Regions from separate parts of the Isoptericola sp. F-RaC21 genome, predicted to be linked through region 2. Evidence: predicted binding sites of a transcription regulator. Region 2 holds the regulator's gene; the other holds the start of a gene.
The links. Region 2 encodes HspR, which represses chaperone genes until heat shock. Its sites were predicted from a motif close to AAGTTGAGTCNNNNNGACTCAACTT; they were not measured.
Positions count from the first base shown of each region.

Region 1: a site for HspR is predicted at 5,652-5,676, ahead of clpB (ATP-dependent chaperone ClpB). Genes of this name have one in related genera too.

Region 1 is NZ_JBCFYX010000004.1:256,316-266,733, reverse strand. It holds gene bdeA (bis(hydroxyethyl) terephthalate hydrolase) at 34-942, shown strand; gene AAG589_RS16035 (LuxR C-terminal-related transcriptional regulator) at 1,107-2,762, shown strand; gene AAG589_RS16030 (PucR family transcriptional regulator) at 2,816-3,625, shown strand; gene AAG589_RS16025 (alpha/beta hydrolase) at 3,588-4,580, opposite strand; gene AAG589_RS16020 (LppM family (lipo)protein) at 4,573-5,589, opposite strand; gene clpB (ATP-dependent chaperone ClpB) at 5,737-8,346, shown strand; gene AAG589_RS16010 (pectinesterase family protein) at 8,546-10,418, opposite strand, start outside.
Region 2 is NZ_JBCFYX010000003.1:81,897-92,314, reverse strand. It holds gene AAG589_RS10920 (phytoene desaturase family protein) at 1-292, shown strand, start outside; gene AAG589_RS10915 (nucleoside deaminase) at 346-777, opposite strand; gene upp (uracil phosphoribosyltransferase) at 944-1,579, shown strand; gene AAG589_RS10905 (sigma-70 family RNA polymerase sigma factor) at 1,616-5,614, opposite strand; gene AAG589_RS10900 (hypothetical protein) at 5,876-6,601, shown strand; gene AAG589_RS10895 (DUF1540 domain-containing protein) at 6,667-6,975, opposite strand; gene AAG589_RS10890 (heat shock protein transcriptional repressor HspR) at 7,158-7,583, opposite strand; gene AAG589_RS10885 (DnaJ C-terminal domain-containing protein) at 7,622-8,626, opposite strand; gene grpE (nucleotide exchange factor GrpE) at 8,758-9,399, opposite strand; gene dnaK (molecular chaperone DnaK) at 9,396-10,418, opposite strand, start outside.

The sequences.
Region 1 (10,418 bases), on a different contig from region 2:
TGGCGCTGCAGCCCCCGACGAGAGGACGAGATCATGCAGCAGACATCCCTGGCAGTCCCGGCGACCCGGCGCCGCCGCCGCCCCTCGCGTGCGACGGCGGCCGCGGCCGCGCTCCTGGCGGCGGTCGGGCTGACCGCCGTCTCGGCCGTGAGCGCCGGCGCGGCCGACAACCCGTACGAGCGCGGCCCCGCGCCGACGGAGGCGAGCATCGAGGCGAGCCGCGGCAGCTACGCGGTCTCCCAGACGTCGGTGTCGTCCCTGGTGTCCGGCTTCGGCGGCGGCACCATCTACTACCCGACGTCGACCGCGGACGGCACGTTCGGCGGCGTCGCGATCTCGCCGGGGTACACGGCCCGGGAGTCGTCCATCGCCTGGCTCGGGCCGAGGCTGGCGTCGCAGGGGTTCGTCGTCTTCACGATCGACACGAACACCGTCTACGACCAGCCGGCGTCGCGCGGGGACCAGCTCCTCGCCGCCCTGGACTACCTCACCGAGCGCAGCACGGTGCGCGACCGCGTCGACGCGGACCGGCTCGCGGTCGTGGGGCACTCGATGGGCGGCGGCGGGACGCTCGAGGCGGCCAAGGACCGGCCCTCGCTCAAGGCGGCCGTGCCGCTGACGCCGTGGAACCTCGACAAGTCGTGGCCCGAGGTCAGCACGCCGACGTTCATCGTCGGCGCGGACAACGACACGATCGCGCCGGTGGCGTCCCACGCGGAGCCGTTCTACGGCGGCCTGCCCGCGTCGACCCCGAAGGCGTACCTGGAGCTCAACGGGGCCACGCACTTCGCGCCCAACCTGTCCAACACGACGATCGCGAAGTACAGCCTCTCGTGGCTCAAGCGGTTCGTGGACGACGACGTCCGCTACGAGCAGTTCCTGTGCCCGGTGCCCGGGCCCGGCTCGACCATCGAGGAGTACCGGGGCACCTGCCCGCTCTGACCGGACGGTGTGACGGGCGGCCCGGGGCGGAGGTGACCCCCGGGCCGCCCTCCGTCTCGGCGCTGTGTCGCGGCACAACGGCGGGAGCGTGTCGCTGTGCCGGCGACCAGCCGGCCGTCGCGCTCCGGGCGGGCCGGCGGGCCCCGGTCCGTAGCATCCCCAGGATGAGGCCGAGGGCGACCGCGACCGCGGTGTCCGCGCAGGGGCGGACGACGTCGGCGACGATGCACCGTCTGGCGGACGGCGCCGTCGCGCTCGTCCTGGCCGACCGGCCGCCGTCCGACGAGACGTTCCTGGTCGCGGTGGTGCCGGAGCACGACCCGCCCGCCCGCCGTCGGGCGCGCGCCTGCGCCGAGCTGGCGCGCGGCGTGACCGCGCTGGGCGCCGGAGCCGTGACGGACGCCCTCGCCTCGCTGACCCTCGCCCGGTCGCTGCTGGGCGCGGACGCGCCGCGTCTCGCCCTGGGGGCGTCCGTCGCGGCGGCTGACGCCGCGTGGGCGGCGGGCGACCGGTCGGCCTGCGTCGACGCGCTGGCTGCGGCGGAGGGCCTCGTGGCCGCCGCGGCGCACGACGCGGGAGGGCTTGGCCACCTCGGCGGCCTGGGCGCCGAGGCCGACTACGTGGCCGGGATGCGCGCGCTGCTCCGGGAGCGGCCCGGCGACGCCGTCCCCCGGCTGCGGCGCGTGCTGCGGCGTCGTCGGTCCCTGACGGACGCGCCGGCCCTGCTGCAGGCCACGGTGGCCGCGCTCCTCCTCGGCGACGTCGAGGCGGGGGCGGGCCTGGGTGCCCGGGCGCTGGCGGCCGCCCGCCTCCGGGGCGACGACGGCGCGGTGGCCCAGGCGCTGGAGCACGTCGCGTACGCCGAGCTGCGCGCCGGGCGCCATGCCCGGGCGCGGAGCCACGCCGTCGAGGGGTTCGCCGCAGCGGTGCGGACGGGGCGGCGGAACGTCGCGGCCCATCACCGGGCGATCCTGGCGCTGGCCGCCGCCGACGCCGGCGACGCGGAGGAGGCGGCCGAGCACGTCGCGGCCGCCCTCGCGACGGCGCGCGAGCACGGGCTGGCGCAGACGGCGACCCTGGCCCAGCTGGCCGCGGGCCGCCTGGAGCTCGCGCAGGGGCGGCCTGCCGACGCCGCGGCGCGCCTCGCCGACCTCGTGCGCCCGGCGGACGGGACGCCCGCGACGGGGCACTTCGCCGTCCGGCACCTCGTCATGCCGAGCTTCGTGGAGGCCGCCGTCGCGGCCGGCCGGCACGACGACGCCCGGGCGGTGACGGCCGAGTACGCGGGCTGGGCGGCGTTCGGCGCGGACCCGGTGGCGCCGGCGCTCCTGGCGCGCTGCCGCGCCCTGCTCGGGACCGGCCCGGAGGCCGAGGACGACTTCCGGCGTGCGCTGGAGCTGCACGCGGCGGTCGGCGACGAGCTCGAGCGCGCCCGGACGCGGCTCCTCTTCGGCGAGTGGCTCCGCCGGCGGCGGCGCCCGTCCGAGGCCCGCGACCAGCTGCGCGACGCCCTGCGCGAGCTCGAACGGTGCGGCGGCGCGGCGTGGGCGGAGCGGGCCGCGGCGGAGCTGCGGGCGGCCGGCACCGCAGGCCCGGGGCGGGGCGCCGGGCACCAGGGAGCGCTGGCCCGGCTGACGCCGCACCAGCGGCGCATCGCGGACCTGGTGGCGGACGGCGGCACGAACCGGGAGATCGCGCACCGCCTGTCGGTCAGCGCGCGTACCGTCGAGCACCACCTGCGGCACATCTTCGTGGCCCTCGGCGTCAGGTCGCGGGTCGAGCTGACGCGCCTGGTGCTCGCCAGCCTGGAAACCGACTAGGCGGTATGCGATCCTGGCTCGGAGGTCGATGGCGACCTGCCGAGGAGGACGTGATGCCCGAGACCCTGTCGAGCCCTCCCGTCGCCCGTGCCGTGCTCGCCGGAGGGCTGCTCGCCGGGGCACTGCTCGACGGGACCCTGCGGACCGGCGACCTGCCCGAGGCGGCCCGCGTCCTCGGCCTGCCGGAGCGCGGTCGCTACGCCGTGGTGGTGGTCAGCGGGGGCACCGCCTCCGACCGGATCGCCTGGCACGGCACCGTCGTGCCCGCCGGCCTGACGTGCCGCTGGCGCCTCGGGGCGGGAGCCGACCACGGCATCGTCCTGCTGGATCGCGGCGACGCGACCCTCGACCGGCTCGCGCAGGGCGTCGAGCTCCGGCGTGCGGCGCCCTCCGTCCTCGGCCCCGTGCGGGTCGGGGTGGGCCTGCCGGTGACAGGGCTCGGCGCGCTCGACGTCGCGCGGCGGCACGCCGACGTCGCGCTCGCCGCGTGCCCGGACGGGCCCGTGGCGCGGCTGCACGACCACCTGCCCGCCGCCCTGGTCCAGGCGGGTCCGGACCTCGCGTCGGCGCTCGCCGTCCGCGTCCTCGGGCCGCTGCTCCGGCTGCCCGCCCCCGAGCGCGGCGTCCTCCTCGACACCCTGGCCGTGTGGCTGGACGGGGACGGGGTGACCGGCCAGGCGGCCCGCCGGCTCGGGTGCCACCGCAACACGGTGCGCAACCGCCTGCAGCGCTGCGAGCGCCTGACCGGCCGGTGCCTGGCGAGGCCCGCCGACGTCGTGGAGGTGGGGCTCGCGCTGAGCGCCCTGCGCCTGGCGGGGCAGGGCGCTAGGGGAGAGCCTCGATCCAGTCGAGCACCGTGGTGAGGTAGGCGTCGCGGGCGGGCGCGGGGGAGAGCGCGAGGTCGTGCGCGCCGCCGACGACGGTCCGCACGGTGACGTCGCTGCCCAGGCGCGGGGCGCGCCGGCGGATGTGCACGACGTCGAGCACGGAGTCGGTGGTGACCAGCTCGTCGTGCCACGAGCGCGCGGGGCCGGAGCGGTCGGACGCCAGCACGAGGACGGGGATCGTCAGGTCCAGTCCGCGGGCCACCCGGTGGTGCGCGCGCCGCACGGACCGCAGCCAGCCCGCGCGCACCGGGAAGCCGGCGTGCGGCTTCCAGGCGAGGTCGAAGTCCCACTCGCCGCCGGTCTCGCGGTGCAGTGCCGCGCCGTAGTGCTCGCCGAGCGACCCCACGACGAGCCGGGGCGCGAACCGCCCGACCGCGTCGATCGCCCAGGTCGCCGGCCCGCGCAGCAGCCAGCCCTCGTTCAGCTCCAGCCAGGGGCTGTTGAGGACCAGCGCGTCGGCCCGGCCGGGGCGGGCGTTCGCCCACAGGGGCGCGACGAGCCCGCCCGTCGAGTGCCCGAGCACCACCAGCCGCTCGTGGCCCGCCGCGCGCACGACGGCGGCCGCGGCGTCGAGGTCCTGGGCGTACAGGGCGAGGTCGTCCACGAGGTTGGGGTCCCGGCCCGCGGCGGTGTGCGCCGCCAGGGCGCGGCCGTGGCCGCGCAGGTCGACGGCGTAGAACGCGTGCCCGCGCGCCGCGACCGCCCGCGCGACGTGCGGGTGGAAGAAGTAGTCGACGAAGCCGTGCACGTACAGGACGGCGGTCGGCGCCGGTGCGTCCTCGGCGTCGCCCGGCGTGGACGGCACGTGCCGCACCAGCACGGCCTCGGCGTCGCCGGGCAGCGCCAGCGTGCGCGCCTGGAACTCCGGGCCGAGGACGTCCTCGCGCCACGCCCCGGCGTCGGGGCGCGGCGCGGCCTGCGGGTCAGGCACCCTGCGTCGGACCGGACGGGCGGTCCTCGTCGCCGGGCTCGGTGTCGGGCTCGGTGTCGGGCTCGGCGCGGGGCTCCAGCGGCTCCGCGACGGGGCCCGTCGTCGGCCCGGCCGGGGGCGCGGCGTCCGGGGCGGGCTCCGGCTCGAGCGGCTCGGCGACGGGGCCGGTCGTCGGCTGCCCGGCGGGCGGGGCGGGCGGCGCCCCGAAGACCTGCTCCTCCGCCGTCGGGCCGGCGGAGGGGACGGCCCCGGGGGCGGCCTGCGCGGCGAGGGCGGCGTCGCCCGTCGCGGTGCCGGAGACGGCGGGCGTGCGGCGGTTGTTCCGCACGACGAACCACACGACGAGGCCGATGACGACCAGCCCGACGACGAGCCCGACGATCCACCACGGGAAGCTGCTGCCGGCCTCGGCGGCGGCGCGGGCCTCGAACGTGGCGGCCTCGCCCATCGTCGGGGTCCAGGTGACCGTGTTCCCGTCGACCGTGCCGTTGGCCTCGGACACCGGCCCGGGGAACGTGAGGGAGATCCGTACCTCGAGGGCGTCCTGCACGCCCTTGGGAAGATCGCCGAGCTGGCTCAGGTCCTGCGACAGGTCGGTCTGGCCGGTGACGACGTACTCGTCGCCCTCGCGGGTGATGTTCACCCCGGCGTCGTCGGGGGTACCGGCTCCGCCCAGCTGGAGCTGGTCGATCGGGACGTCGGTGTAGGTGATCTCGCCACCGGTGTACTCGTCGTCGGAGTACGGCTCCAGCGTGGCGCCCTCCGGGAGGCTCCCCTCGAGTTCGCTGCTTGCCTGGCTCCAGAGCTCTCCGGGCTCCATGCCCATGGTCTCGGCAAGCTGGTTCGAGAACGCCATGATCATGGACCCCGACGCGGTGTCGTTCTCGGAGAGCGTCATGTCGACGTCGACCTTCATGCACCCGGCGAGGGCGAGGAGGCCGACGGCGGCCAGGGCCGCCGCGATCGCGGTGCGGAGGCGGCGCACGGGGCCGCGGGCTGGAGTGGTCACCGGCCCAGCATCCCGCAGCAGCAGTGTGCCGGCCACCTCGGCGCACCGGTGGCTTGCGATCAAAGTTGAGCGGAATAGACTCAACTTTGGCGACGTTCCCCCGACAGACGTTTTCCCCGTGTCATCGCACGTCATCCCGGAGGTCCCATGGACATCAAGCTCACGACCATGTCGCAGCAGGCGCTCGGCGACGCCGTCCAGTCGGCGTCGGCCGCGGGCAACCCCCAGCTCGAGCCGGTGCACCTGCTCCAGTCCCTGCTCCAGCAGACGGGCGGGGTCGCCGTCGGCCTGCTCGACGCCGTCGGCGCCAACGCCCAGCAGATCGGCCAGCGCGCCCGCGCGGCCCTCGTCGCCCTGCCGCAGGCGAGCGGCTCCGCCGTCGCCCAGCCCGCGCCGTCGCGCCCCATGAGCGCGGTGCTGGAGAACGCCGGCAAGGAGGCCGAGGCGCTCGGCGACGAGTACGTCTCGACCGAGCACCTGCTCATCGCGCTCGCCGCGGGGCAGTCCGCCGCCGCGCAGGCGCTGACCGAGGCGGGCGCCACGGCCGACGCGCTGCGCGCCGCGCTGCCCGCCGTCCGCGGCTCGTCCCGCGTCACCAGCCCCAACCCGGAGGGCACCTACAAGGCGCTGGAGCAGTACGGCAGCGACCTCACGCAGCGCGCCCGCGACGGCAAGCTCGACCCCGTCATCGGCCGTGACTCCGAGATCCGCCGCGTCGTGCAGGTGCTGAGCCGCCGCACCAAGAACAACCCCGTGCTCATCGGCGAGCCCGGCGTCGGCAAGACCGCCGTCGTCGAGGGCCTGGCGCAGCGCATCGTGGCGGGCGACGTCCCGACGTCCCTGCAGGGCAAGCGCCTCGTCGCGCTGGACCTGGCCGGCATGGTCGCGGGCGCCAAGTACCGCGGCGAGTTCGAGGAGCGGCTCAAGGCCGTGCTCGAGGAGATCACCGCGTCGGACGGCGAGGTCATCACCTTCATCGACGAGCTGCACACGGTCGTCGGCGCGGGCGCCGGCGGCGAGGGCGCCATGGACGCGGGCAACATGCTCAAGCCGATGCTCGCCCGCGGCGAGCTGCGCCTGGTCGGCGCCACGACGCTCGACGAGTACCGCGAGCACATCGAGAAGGACCCCGCCCTCGAGCGCCGCTTCCAGCAGGTGTTCGTCGGCGAGCCGTCGGTGGAGGACACGGTCGCCATCCTGCGCGGGCTCAAGGAGCGGTACGAGGCGCACCACAAGGTGACGATCGCCGACTCCGCGCTGGTCGCCGCGGCGGCCCTGTCCGACCGGTACATCACCGGCCGCCAGCTGCCGGACAAGGCGATCGACCTCGTCGACGAGGCGGCGTCGCGCCTGCGCATGGAGATGGACTCCTCGCCCGTCGAGATCGACGAGCTGCAGCGCACCGTCACGCGCCTCGAGATGGAGGAGGTCGTGCTCAAGGAGTCGGACGACGCGGCGTCGGCCGAGCGCCTGGACCGCCTGCGCGCCGACCTCGCCGACACGCGCGAGAAGCTCGCCGCGCTCACGGCGCGGTGGGAGTCGGAGAAGGCCGGCCACAACCGCGTCGGCGATCTGCGCGCCCGGATCGACGAGCTGCGCACCGAGTCCGACCGGCTGCAGCGCGAGGGCGACCTCGAGTCCGCGGCGCGCATCCTGTACGGGGAGATCCCGCAGGTCGAGCGCGAGCTCGCGGAGGCGGAGCGCGCCGAGGCGTCGCAGGACGAGAACCAGCCCGCCGAGGCGCCGATGATCGCCGACAAGGTGGGGTCCGACGAGATCGCCGAGGTGGTCTCCGCCTGGACCGGCATCCCGGCCGGGCGGCTGCTGCAGGGCGAGTCGGAGAAGCTCCTGCACATGGAGGACGTCATCGGCGAGCGGCTGATCGGCCAGACGGCGGCGGTGCGCGCGGTGTCCGACGCCGTGCGGCGCTCGCGGGCCGGCGTGGCCGACCCCGACCGCCCGACCGGGTCGTTCCTGTTCCTCGGGCCGACCGGCGTCGGCAAGACCGAGCTGGCCAAGTCGCTCGCGGACTTCCTGTTCGACGACGAGCGCGCCATGGTGCGCATCGACATGTCCGAGTACGCGGAGAAGCACTCCGTGGCGCGCCTGGTCGGTGCGCCTCCGGGGTACGTCGGCTACGAGGAGGGCGGCCAGCTCACCGAGGCCGTGCGGCGTCGGCCGTACTCCGTCGTCCTGCTGGACGAGGTGGAGAAGGCGCACCCCGAGGTCTTCGACATCCTGCTGCAGGTGCTCGACGACGGCCGCCTCACCGACGGCCAGGGCCGCACGGTGGACTTCCGCAACGTCATCCTCGTGCTGACCTCGAACCTGGGCTCGCAGTTCCTCGTGGACCCGGCCCTGGACGACGACGCGCGCCGCGAGGCGGTCATGGCCGCCGTGCGGGCGTCGTTCAAGCCGGAGTTCCTCAACCGGCTCGACGACGTGGTGATCTTCGACGCGCTGACCGTCGAGGAGCTCGGCGAGATCGTCGACCTGCAGGTCGCGGCGTTCGCGCAGCGGCTGGCCGACCGGCGCATCACGGTGGACGTCACGCCCGCCGCGCGCGAGTGGCTGGCGCTGGAGGGCTTCGACCCCGCGTACGGCGCCCGCCCGCTGCGCCGCCTGGTGCAGCGCGAGATCGGCGACCGGCTCGCCAAGGAGCTGCTGTCCGGGGCGGTGACCGACGGCGACACCGTCGTCGTCGACCTCGACACCTCCGACGCCGCCGCCTCCGGCCTGGTCGTGACGAAGTCCTGATGCTGAGGTAGTCCCCACCCTGCCGAGGTAGTTCGAAGAGCCTCGAGGTAGTCCGGATCTTGCCGAGGTAGTTCGTGACTTCGTGTCACGAACTACCTCGGCAAGATCCGGACTACCTCGCGAGGATGCGAACTACCTCGCGAGGATGTGAACTACCTCGCCGGGATTCGAACTACCTCGGCAGTGGGCTTCGACAGGCTCAACCAGCGGTGATGGAGGCCTGCGGGCCGGCGCCGCCCTTGACGATCGCCGGCACGTCGGCCGCCGGGTCGAGGGTGTAGTCGTAGTCGGCCTTCGGGTCGAAGGTCGTGCCACCGGTGTTCTGGCCGCCGGGGGAGTCCACGACGATGCTGCCGCGCTCGGTGAGCGCCGCGTCGTCCTGCCGGTCGAACGGGCGGGGCACGCCGTCGTAGTACGAGTTCTCGATGACGACCTTGGACCCGCCGCGCGCCAGGTTGCCGTACGACCCGAGGTTCTCCATCAGGTTGTTGTACAGGTGGGCCTTGGCGACGTTGTCGATGGACGGGTTGCGCTGGTTGTTGTCGTGGATCCAGTTGTGGTGGATCGTGATCTCGGTGACGAGGTCCTCGGTCCAGCCGATGCCGAAGGCCTTGTTGTCCTCGGCGATCTCGTTCCACGACACGGTGACGTTCGTGGTGTTGTGGCGGTTGTCGATGAGACCGTCGTTCATCCGCACGAGCCGGTTGTGGTCGATCCAGACGTTCGTGGCACCGTCCATCTGGATGGCGTCGTAGTCGAACTCCTTGTCGTCCGGGTCGTCCTGCGGCATCCGTGTGTCGCGGATGGTGAGGTTGCGGATGATGACGTTCTCGGTGTCCTCGCCGAGGAAGAACCCGCCGCCGACGAGCTCACCCGAGTCGCCGGCGCCGATGATCGTCTTGTTCGACGTGACCTTGAGCTCCTTGCCCATCTCGTCGGCCTCGAGCGTGCCCTCGACGCGCACGACGTACGGCTCGGGCGCAGTGACGTACTTCTCCAGGTCGGCGTAGGTGCTGGCCGTGACGGTCTCGCCGTCCGCGCCCCCGGTGGTGCCCTGGGCGTAGCCGTCGGCGACGTCGGACCACTCGCCGTCCCCGGAGCCGGCGTCGGAGCCGCCGTCGTCGTTCCCGCCCGCGGTCACCGGGTTCCAGCCGTCCGAGCCGGCGAGGTAGTTCTCCGGCGTGTGCTCGGCGGCCTCGGCGTCCGACAGCTGCGGTCGGTTGTCGTTGACCGTCGCCCCGGCGCCGGTGTTCTTGTACTCGGCGTAGCGGGCGTTCGTCCAGCTGTTGTCGGACATGTTCGTCCACGGCTCGGCGGCCTTGACGGTCGCCGACAGGTCCGACTCGCGGTAGACGACGGACGCGTCGGGCCGCCACGGGCGCCCGAGCTGGGTGACGCCGTCGCCGGTCCCGGTGATCGTCGACCGGTAGAAGAGGAAGCCGTACTTCTGGTCCGCGGGCGTGCTGGCCGCGGTGATCGGGCCGCCGGTCTCGCGCTTCTCGTGGATGGTGCTCCGGTCGAAGACGGCGGTGCCGCCGCCGTAGATGAAGTCCACCGTGCCCTCGACGTACGAGTCGGTGACGTACGCGCGGGCGGGGTCGCCCACCATGAGCGTGTCCTGGTCGGCGAGGATCCGGGCGTCGTCGATCACGGCGCGGTCGGCGTCCAGGTACAGCGCGAGGGCCTGGTTGCCCTCGGGGGACTCGGCCTCGTCGTGGTCGTTCGTGATCGTGAGGTTGTCGGCGCGGAAGTCGGGCCCCTGCACCAGCACGGTGGCGCTGTCGCGGTGGCTGCCGCCCTCGCCGGCGCTCACGCCCTCGACGATCGTCACGTCGGACGGGCTGGCGCCCCCGCCGACGAGCGACACGTTCGGCTTGTCGACGACGACGCGCTCGCGGTAGGTGCCCGGCTTGATCGAGATGACCTGCTCGGCGCCGTTGTCGGCCGGGACGGCGTCGACCGCAGCCTGCACCGTGCGGTACTTCCCGGTGCCGTCGGCCGCGACCGTGCACGGGTCGCACTGCTCGTCGCCGTCGTTGCCGGTGTCGCCACCGCCGTCACCGCCGCCGTCG
Region 2 (10,418 bases):
CTTCGCGCCGGGGTTCCGCGACGTCGTCGTCGGCGCGCGCGCGATCCCCGCCGCCCGCATGGCGGAGCACAACCAGAACTACGTCGGCGGGGACATCTCCGCCGGCGCCGCGACGATGTGGCAGATGCTCGCGCGCCCCACGCTGCGCGCGAACCCCTACCGCGTCGCCGGCGGGGTGTACCTCTGCTCCGCGTCGACCCCGCCCGGGCCCGGCGTGCACGGCATGGGCGGCTGGCACGCCGCCCGCCGCGCGCTGCGCGACGTGTTCGGGCTCCGCGTCGCGGCCCTCTGACCCCGCAGGGTGGGAGCGGTCGTCGTCGTCCGTCTCGTCGTCGGGGTCACGCCTCAGCGGCGGGACTCGAAGAAGTCTCGCAGGATCCGGCCGCAGTCGTCCTCGCGCACCCCGCCGACGACCTCGACGGCGTGGTTGGCACGCTGGTCGCGCACGAGGTCCCAGACGGAGCCGGTGGCGCCGGCCTTCGGGTCCCAGGCGCCGAGGACCAGCCGCCGCACGCGCGCCGCGACGAGCGCGCCCGCGCACATCACGCACGGCTCGAGCGTGACGACGAGCGTGCAGCCCTCGAGCCGCCACTCCCCCCGCGTCAGGGCCGCCTGCCGTAGCGCGAGCACCTCGGCGTGCGCCGTCGGGTCGCCGGTCTCCTCGCGGCGGTTGCGGCCGAGCCCGACGAGCCGCCCGTCGGCGTCGACGACGAGCGCGCCCACCGGCACGTCGTCGCTGGCCAGCGCGTGCGACGCCTCGTGCAGCGCCAGGCCCATGAGCGCGTCCCACACCTTGCGTCGCCCGCCGACCGTGGACGGCGGGAACTCGCCGTCGGCCCAGGGCAGCGCGAGGCCACGAGTTTCGGCGTCCGAGGTCATGGCGCCAGGCTAGGCGGGTTTCGACGGGCTCAACCAGCGGGGGTTCGCGGGTACCGTGGGGCCCATGCGCCTGCACGTCGCCGACCACCCGCTGGTGGACCACAAGCTCACCGTCCTCCGCGACGAGAAGACCCCGTCGGCGACGTTCCGTCTCCTCGTCGACGAGCTCGTCACCCTGCTCGCCTACGAGGCGACGCGCCACGTGCGCACGGAGCCGAAGGAGATCCGCACCCCGGTCACGACGACCACGGGCGTGCGCCTGAGCGACCCGAGCCCCATCGTCATCCCGATCCTGCGCGCCGGGCTGGGGATGCTCGAGGGCATGACCCGCATGATCCCGACGGCGGAGGTCGGCTTCCTCGGCCTGCAGCGCGACGAGACGACCTACGAGGCCGTCACGTACGCGAACCGCCTGCCGGACGACCTCACCGACCGGCAGGTCTTCCTGCTCGACCCGATGCTCGCCACCGGCGGCACGCTGGTCGCGGCGATCGACTACGTGCTGGAGCGCGGCGCCCGCGACGTCACGGCCGTGTGCCTGCTCGCCACGCCCGAGGGGCTGAAGGTGCTCGAGGACGCCATCGGCTCCCGCGTGGACGTGCAGATCGTGGTGGCCGCCGTCGACAAGCGCCTCAACGACCAGAAGTACATCGTCCCCGGCCTCGGCGACGCCGGGGACCGGCTGTACGGCATCGTCTGACACTCCGCTGGTCGAGCCTGTCGGGTTTCGACAAGCTCAACCAGCGGGACGGTACTCGCAGTCCCCGACCCGCTCCCAGGACCGGCCCCAGCGGTGGCCGCGCTGCCCGTCGTCGGCCTGCTGCGCGTCGCGCCCGACGTAGCGGTAGTTCGCCCCGCGCCACGACGCTACGTCGCCCACCTCGTACCCGCCGCCCCAGCGGACCCGGTCCGAGCACCAGCCGGACGTGCCGGTGAACGGCTCGACGGCGAGCTCGGTGGCCCGGTCGCCGGCGCGCACGGTGTAGGTGGCGCCGTCGCGCCCGGTCACGGTGCCGCCGTCGGCGGTCGCGCTCTGCCGGGCGCCGACGGTCACCGAGGCGGACGCGCCGTTGGAGCCCTGCACGGTGAAGTCCTGCGGCACGGACGAGCCGGTGTTGTCCAGCACCACCGTCACCGGCCGGGTGGACGTCGAGCGCCACCGCTGCTTCTCCACCTGCACGGCGCCCGGGTCCAGGCGCGCCTGCGGGTCGACGACGACGCACGACACGGCGTCGTGGTCGACCGTCCGCTCGACGGCGAGCGGTCGCTCCTCGACGGTCCGCGTGAGCCGCACGCTCGCCGAGCCGGCATCCGCCTGGACACCGCCGACCGTCGCCACGAGGGCCGCGGCGGAGCCGGGCTCGACGACCGCGGCGTCGCCGCCGGCGAGCGTTGCCTTCCAGGCGACGGCGCCGCGGTTGCGCACGTCGACGACGACCTGCGCCCGGTCGTCGACGCACCGCGTCGCGACGTCCAGGCGCACGTCCACCGTGCCGGGCCAGCTCGCGGTCGCGCAGCTCTCGAACGCCGGGACGTCGACCCGCGCGAGGTCGCGCCCGTCGGCGGTGAGCGCCAGGGTGCGCGTGCCCCAGGGCACGGACACCGTGATGGACCCGGTGGCGCCGGCGTCGACCGTGGCGGCCCGACCGTCCACGGACTCGCCGCTCACCGCGAACCGCACGGCGTGCGTGGAGCCGGTGTTGTCCACCGGGACCGTCACGGTGCGCCACGACGTGTCGGCGGACTCGTCGAACCGGCACTCGGCGGCGGCGAGCGTCACCGGCCCGCCCGCGGCGGGGGCGAGTGCGGCGGCCGCGTACGACGCCGTCGGCGCGACGGCGGGGACGACGCCCTGCGCGGGCTCGTCGCCGTCGGCGTCCGCCACCCACCGGTACAGCTGGAACTCGGCGGCACCCGCGGCGAGCGAGGTGCGGTCCGTGGCGGCGACGAACGTGGCGCTCTCCCCCGGCGCGAGCCGCTGGGCGTCCGTGGTGACGCCGGCGGCGGCCATCCCGGCGCGCATCGCCTCGTCGCTGGTGTTCGTCAGCGTGCCGCGCACCTGCAGGCGGCCGTCGACGTTCACCGTCTCGACGGACGTCGAGACGGCCCAGCTGGGGTCGTAGCAGTCCGCGGACCCGTGCGCTCCGGCGGGCACGCTGGTGCGGTACGTCTCGCCGCCGAGGGTCGTGGCCACGGTCCAGGCGGCGCTGCCCGCGGGGACGCGGAGACCGTCGGGCACCCGGAGCGTGACCGCCGACCCGGGCGCGACCTCCTGCGCCGCCGCGGCGGTGCTCCCGGCGGCGTCCAGCCGCACGCTCAGGGTCTGGTCGGTGGTGTTGACGTAGGTGCCCTCGACGACGACGGAGGCACTGTTCACGCCCCCGACGGCGGTGCACCGGGCCTGGACGTCGCGCGCGCCCGCGGCGGCGCCCGCCCACGGCTGCGCGACCGTCACCGCGGCGTTCCCGCCCACGGTGTGCGGGGACCCCGGCAGCTGCGGGGCGGCCGCGACCGTCATCGACCCGGGCGTCACCGAGCCGTCCGCCACCACGCGCAGCCGCACCGACCGCTGCTCCCCGGGCGCCAGCGCGGGCGCGCCCGGCGTGGCGACGCAGGTCCAGACGGCGCCGGACGACGGCTCGCCGGCCCCGCCCGGCACGCACACGAGGTCGCCGTCGGACGTGACCGGCCGCAGCCCGGCGGGCACGCCCAGCTCGACCGACCAGGCGGCGGCAGGCTGGTCGCCGGTGTTCCGCACGGTCACGGGCACCCAGGCGGCGCCCGGGTTGGAGACGGGCACGGTGTCGCCGGCGGAGGCCGTGAGCTCGGCGCCGTAGGGCCGCACCGTCGTGGGCGGCAGGCCCGCGTCCTCCCGGCCGACGCCGTCCGCCCAGACGGCGGCCCCGATCGCGTAGCTGCCGCCGGCGTGCATGCGCACCGGCACCGCGACGTCGCGCGACTCGCCCGGCTCGAGCGTGCCGACCGCACAGCGCGCCGACCGGCCGCCGGAGTCCCCTGGCGTGCACGACAGGGCGTCGGCGCCGAGCACGCCGAGCACGCCGCCCACGGCGGCGCCCGCCGGAGCCTGCGGCAGCGCCAGGTCGACGCCGTCCGGGAGCGCGACCTCGACGACCGTCGCGCTCGCCGTCGCCTCGCCCGTGTTGCTGACGGTGAGCACCAGCGGCTGCGCCGTGCGCGGCTCGAGCGGTGCGGGGGCGGCCGTGACCGTGAGGTCCGCGACGGGCGCGAGGAAGGTGGTGCCGACCAGGTTGACCGGGCTCGTCGGGTCGGCTGCGGGGTCGACGGGATCGACGGGGTCGACCGGATCGATGGGGCCGACCGGGTCCTTCTCGGCGGGCTGCACCGCGCCGGTGCCGGGCTGCTCGCCGTCCACCGTCCACGGGGCGCCCTGGACGGCCACGGGAGCGGGCGGGGCGGCCTCCGGCGGCTCCTGGGCGCCGCCGAGCGCGTTGAGCACGGTGGCGACCCCGACCGCCGCGACGGCCACCGCGCCCGCGGCGGCGGCGACGCCCGCCGTGCCGACGGCCGCGCCCGCGGCGGCGGCCGTCCCCGCCGTCGCCGCGACCGTCGTGCCCGCGGTGGCGGCGGTCGCCGCGGTGGCCGTGGCCGCTCCGGCCGCCGTCGTGCCCGCGGTCGCCGCGGCCGTGGTGCCGGCGGTCGCCACCGCCGTCGTGCCCGCCGTGCCGGTGATGCCCGTGGCCGCTCCGGCCGCGCCCGCGGTGGCGCCGACGGTGCCGCTCGCGGCGGTGCTCGTGCCCACGACCGTGCCGACGGTGGCGCCGGTCCCCGCACCCGCCGCGCCCCCGGCGGCGGCGCTTCCGGCCGCGGCCGTGCCCCCCGCGACGGCCGTGCCCCCGGCCACCGCCGCGCCACCGGCGCTCGCCGCACCGCCGAGGATGCCGCCGATCGGAAGCGCTCCCACGACGGCGAGGCCCGCCATCCCGACGATCAGCGGCGCGACCACCGCGCGCATGCCGTGCGCGATGTCGCCGAGCTCGAGCACGAGGGCGCGGCACTCGGCGCAGGTCTCGAGGTGCGCGTCGACCTTCGCGACCTCGCGCTGGGCGAGCCCACCGCGCACGTACGCGCCGAGCAGGGCGTTCACCCCCCGGCAGCCGTCGGTGGGCGCGTGCGTGAGGTGCTCCTGCAGGTAGCCGACCCGCAGCCCCTCGCGGGCCCGGTAGGCGAGCGCGGACACGCCGTTGGGCGTCAGGCCGAGGATCGGCGCCACCTCCGCGGGCGCCCGCCCCTCGATCTCCGTGTACCAGAGCACGGCCTGCCAGCGCTCCGGCAGCGCCTGGTAGGCGTTCTTGACGACGGAGTGCTCGAAGCCCTCCAGCGTGGCGACGTCGGTGGGGTCCACCAGGCCGAGCGCGGCCTCGAACGTGCCGTCGTCGGCCGTCGGCCGGGTGCGCTGCACTCCGCGCGCGAGGTCGGCGGCGAGGCGCCGCACCACGGTGAGCAGGTACGCCCGGAACGTCGCGTCGGGCCCGCCGCCGTGCTGCAGCACGGCGAGCACGCGGTGAAACGCCTCGGCGACGAGGTCGTCGGCGTCGGACGGCGAGCGCACGTACTGCCGCGCCACGGCCCGTGCGGCGGGGACGTGACGGGTGTACAGCGCCCCGAACGCCTCGAGGTCTCCGCCACGCACGTCGAGGATCAGCTCGGCGTCACTGCGCGCCGAGTCGTCCGATCCCACGTAGACGTCCGTCATGGCCGACCTCGCTCCGCAACCGCTGCGCGAGCGCCCCACGCAGACCCCCTGTACCTTACGCGCCCGGAGCAGCGCTCGAGAGGGTGAATTCACCCCGGCGGAACCGCGATATCCCGTGCCTCGGGCAGCCTTCGCGGGGTACGGGCGAATTCGCCCGGTGAAATCCCGCGCATCTGCGTCATGATGGACACCTATGGGGGTCCCTTCATCATGAACCGGTCCACGAGCGGGCCCGCGGGTGCGCCCGGTCACGTCGCCGACGTGATCGATCGTTGGCGCGCCACGAGCCTCGCCGAGGTGTGGCTGCGCCCCGACGACTGGTACCACCCCGCCGTCGACGCCCTCGTCGAGGCCCTCGACGAGGGCCGGTCGCCGCATGCCGCCGCGCACCGCCTCGGCGCCGCGCGGGGACGGGCGGGTGTCGGCCTGGGCGAGACGCTGGACGACGTCGAGTGCCTCTACCGCACCGCCCACCACCCGGCGGACCCGGACGCGATCCGCGCGGTGGCCGTCGGGTGGGTGCGCGGCCGCGACGCCGAGCCGGCCCTCGGCGCCCTGCGCGACCCCTCCTCCGGGCTACCGACCCGCGAGTACCTGGCCGAGCGGCTGCGCGAGACGTACGGCGCCGCGGTCGGCGCCGCCGAGGGCGTGCCGGAGACGCACTGTCTCGTCGTCGTCGACGTCGCCGTCGACGGGCTCGCCCCGTGGGACCGCGCCGCGCGGTCGGCGACCGTGGGTCGCGCCCTCGAACAGGTCTTCGGGGAGGGGCACCCGATGGCCGCCCTCGCGGACGGCGTGTTCATCGTGCTCGCGCGGCGCGACACCGGGGTGCCCGACCTCGCCAAGGCCACGCGCGGGGTCGTGGAGCGCAACGGCGCGCTCATGGGGCTCGGCGACGCGCTGAGGCGCCCCACCCGGGTGTGGGTGGAGCGCCTCCCGACGTCTCACGGCGCCGCGGTCGAGCTGCTGACCCAGCTGGCTCGCTGACGTCTCCGCCGGTCGAGCTTGTCGAGGCCCCGCACGGGTTTCGACAGGCTCAACCAGCGATGTGGTCAGTGCTGCGCGTAGGTCAGGCAGTCGGCGTGCGCGTCGTCGTCCGGGCCGGGCCCGACGCGGATGGCCGACGCCGCGCACTCGAGATCGGTGTTGTGGACGCAGTCCCCGCGCTGGCACGCGCCCACGTGGGCGACGACCTTCTCCAGGCCGCCCTTGGCGCTCAGCGGGATGAAGGTGGCGCACGACGCGTCACCGCTGTGCCCCGCGATCGTCACCGCCCCGGCGTGGCAGCCGTGGTCGTGGTTGTAGCCGCAGCCCTCGACCGTGCACTCGGTGACCTCGGGCATCTCCATCAGCGTGCTCATCGTGCGCTCCTCGCCGCTCGACGCCGGCTCTCGCCGCCTTCGACCACGATATTCCTCTCGCACGGAAATGCACAGCGAATGCGAGATCGAATTCATCGCGCACCGGATAAGGAATACCTTACCTATTGCCTGCGAGAATCAGATCGAGCGAATTAACGAAGAATTGCCTTGCGGAAATCCGCTCAGCCCCGGCGGGTGGGGCGCCAGAGCACGAGCGCGCCCTCCTCGGCCTCCAGGTCGGCACGCTCGGCGCGGCGGACGCGCTGCCCCCGCCGCACGACGACGACGTCGCCCGTCGTCCCGGCCGTGAACACCCGGCCGCCCGGCTGCATCGCGAGCGCCGCGAGCCGCCCCTCGAGCTGGGCCACGTGCTCCTGCAGGTCGAGGATGCGGCGGATGCCGGCGAGGTTGATGCCCTCCACCTGCGCGAGGCGCTGCACCTCGAGCAGCCGCGCCACGTCACGCTGGGAGTAGCGACGGCCGCGCCCCGCGGTGCGGCGGGGCGTGACCAGGCCGAGGCGGTCGTACTGCCGCAGCGTCTGCGGGTGCATCCCCGCGAGCCGGGCCGCCTGCGACACGGTCAGCACCGGTGCGTCCTCGGTGACCATCGCTACCTCCCTCGCCGCTGCTGCTCGACGTGCCGGCGTCACTCCGCCGCGCGCTCGGCGAGCCCCGCCCGCACGTCCTCGTGGTCGCTCTCGGCGGCGAACGCCTCGAGCGCCTCCCTCGCCTTCTTGCTGAGCTTCTGCGGCACGGCCACCTGGACCGTGACCAGCAGGTCGCCCTGCGTCTTCGCGGTCTTCACGCCGCGACCCTTGACCCGCAGCACGCGGCCGGTGGGCGTGCCCGCCGGCACCTTGAGCCTCACCGTGTGCCCGTCGAGCGTCGGCACCTCGACCGTCGTGCCCAGCGCCGCCTCCGCGAACGTCACGGGGACGTTCATGCGCAGGTTCGCGCCGTCGAGCGTGAACACGGGGTGCGGCGCGACGTGCACGGTGACCACGAGGTCGCCGGCCTCGCCGCCGCCCGAGCCGGGTCGGCCCTTGCCGCGGATGCGCAGCTTGCGGCCGTCGTTCACCCCGGCGGGGATCTTGGTCTTGACCTTGCGGCCGTCCACCGTGAACTCCACGGTGGCGCCCTCCACGGCCGTGCGGAACGGCAGCGTGGTCTCGGCCGCGACGTCCGGGCCCTTCTGCGGCGTCGTGAAGCCGGCACGCTGCCGGCCGCCGCGGAAGCCGCCCTGGCCGCCGAGCATCGAGCTGAGGATGTCCTCGAACCCGCCGCCGCCGGCACCCCCCTGGGGGTACTGCTGGTAGCGCACGTTCGGGCCGGCGCCGCCGCCGAACATGGAGCCGAAGACGTCCTCGAAGCCGTTGCCGCCGCCGCCCGGGCCCGCCGCGAAGCGGGCACCGCCGCCGGCCATGGCGCGCACGGCGTCGTACTGCTGGCGCTGCTCGGAGTCGGACAGCACGGCGTACGCCTCGCCGATCTCCTTGAACTTCGCCTCCGCCGACGCGTCGCCCGGGTTCTGGTCCGGGTGGTACTTGCGGGCGAGCTTGCGGTACGCCTTCTTGATGGTCGCGTCGTCCGCGTCCTTGGGGACGCCGAGAGCGGAGTAGAAGTCCTTCTCGATCCAGTCCTGACCTGTCACGACGCCCCCTTCCTGGTCATGCTCGTGATCTCATCATCCTCGGGTTCGAGTCCTGGAGCCGGAGCCCCGCTGGTTGAGCCTGTCGAAACCCGGCGACGGGTTTCGACAAGCTCAACCAGCGGGGGCGGGTGTCACTCCGGTCCGACGACGCCCACGCGGGCGGCGCGGACGACCTTGTCGCCGATGCGGTAGCCGGGCTCGACCACCAGGCTGACCGTGGTGGCCGTGGCGTCGGCGTCGACGTTGTGCATGAGCGCCTCGTGGACGTTCGGGTCGAACTCCTCCCCGACCTGTCCGAACCGCTCGATGCCGAACTTCGCCAGCGACGCGTCGAGCTTCTCCGCGATGGCCGCCATGGGCCCGGAGAGCTCGGCGTGCTGCTTGGCGCGCTCGATGTCGTCGAGCACCGGCAGCAGCGCGGTGAGCACGTCCTGCGTGCCCTGCGTGCGCGCCGCCTCCTGGTCGCGCAGCGACCGGTTGCGGTAGTTCGTGAACGACGCCCGCTCACGCTGCAGCGCGTCCAGGTGCTCGGCCGCCTCCGCCTTGGCCTTGAGCACCTCGGCGCTCTCGGCCGCCTCGCCCTCGGGCTCGAAGTCGAGCGCCGCGAGCGGGTCGGAGGGCTCGCCGGCCTGCTGCTCGGCGTCGCCCGAGCCGCGGGCCTCGCCCGAGGTGGGATCGACCTTGCGCTTGTCGGTGAACTGGAAGGGGGTCTCCCCCGAGCCCTCCGGGTTCTCGGAAGGCTCGGGGGTCCCCTGCGGGTTCTGGTCCGTCACTTCTTGTCGTCCTCGTCGTCGACGATCTCGGCGTCGACCACGTCCTCGTCGGCGGTGGAGCCCTGCGCCGACTCACCCTGGGGGGCGTCGTCGGCCGGAGCGCCCTCGGCGCCCGCCTGCTGCTCGGTGGCGTACAGCGCCTGGCCGATCTTCTGCGAGGACGCGCCGAGCTTCTCGTACGCGGTCTTCACGGCGTCGGCGTCCTCGCCCTCCAGGGCGGTCTTGACGCCGGCGATGTCGGCCTCGACCTCGGTCACGACGTCGGCGGGGAGCTTGTCGCGGTTGTCCGCGATCTGCTTCTCCATCGAGTACGCGAAGGCCTCGGCCTGGTTGCGGGTCTCCGCCTCCTCGCGCCGCTTCTTGTCCTCGGCGGCGTGCTCCTCGGCGTCCTTCACCATGCGGTCGATGTCCTCCTTGGGGAGGGCCGACCCGCCGGTGATCTTCATCGACTGCTCGGTGCCCGTGCCGCGGTCCTTGGCGGACACGTGCACGATGCCGTTCGCGTCGATGTCGAAGGTGACCTCGATCTGCGGGACGCCGCGCGGCGCCGGGGCGATGCCGGTGAGCTCGAACGTGCCCAGCGGCTTGTTGTCGCGGGTGAACTCGCGCTCGCCCTGGAAGACCTGGATCGCCACGGACGGCTGGTTGTCCTCCGCCGTGGAGAAGATCTCGCTGCGCTTGGTCGGGATGGCCGTGTTGCGCTCGATGAGCTTGGTCATCACGCCGCCCTTGGTCTCGATGCCGAGGGACAGCGGGGTGACGTCGATGAGCAGGACGTCCTTGCGCTCGCCGCCGATGACGCCGGCCTGCAGGGCCGCGCCCACGGCGACGACCTCGTCCGGGTTGACGCCCTTGTTGGGCTCCTTGCCGCCGGTGAGCTCCTTGACGACCTCGGTCACGGCCGGCATGCGGGTGGAGCCACCCACGAGCACGACGTGGTCGATGTCGGAGACCGAGATGCCGGCGTCGCGGATGACCGCGTGGAACGGCGCCTTGGTGCGGTCGATGAGGTCCTGCGT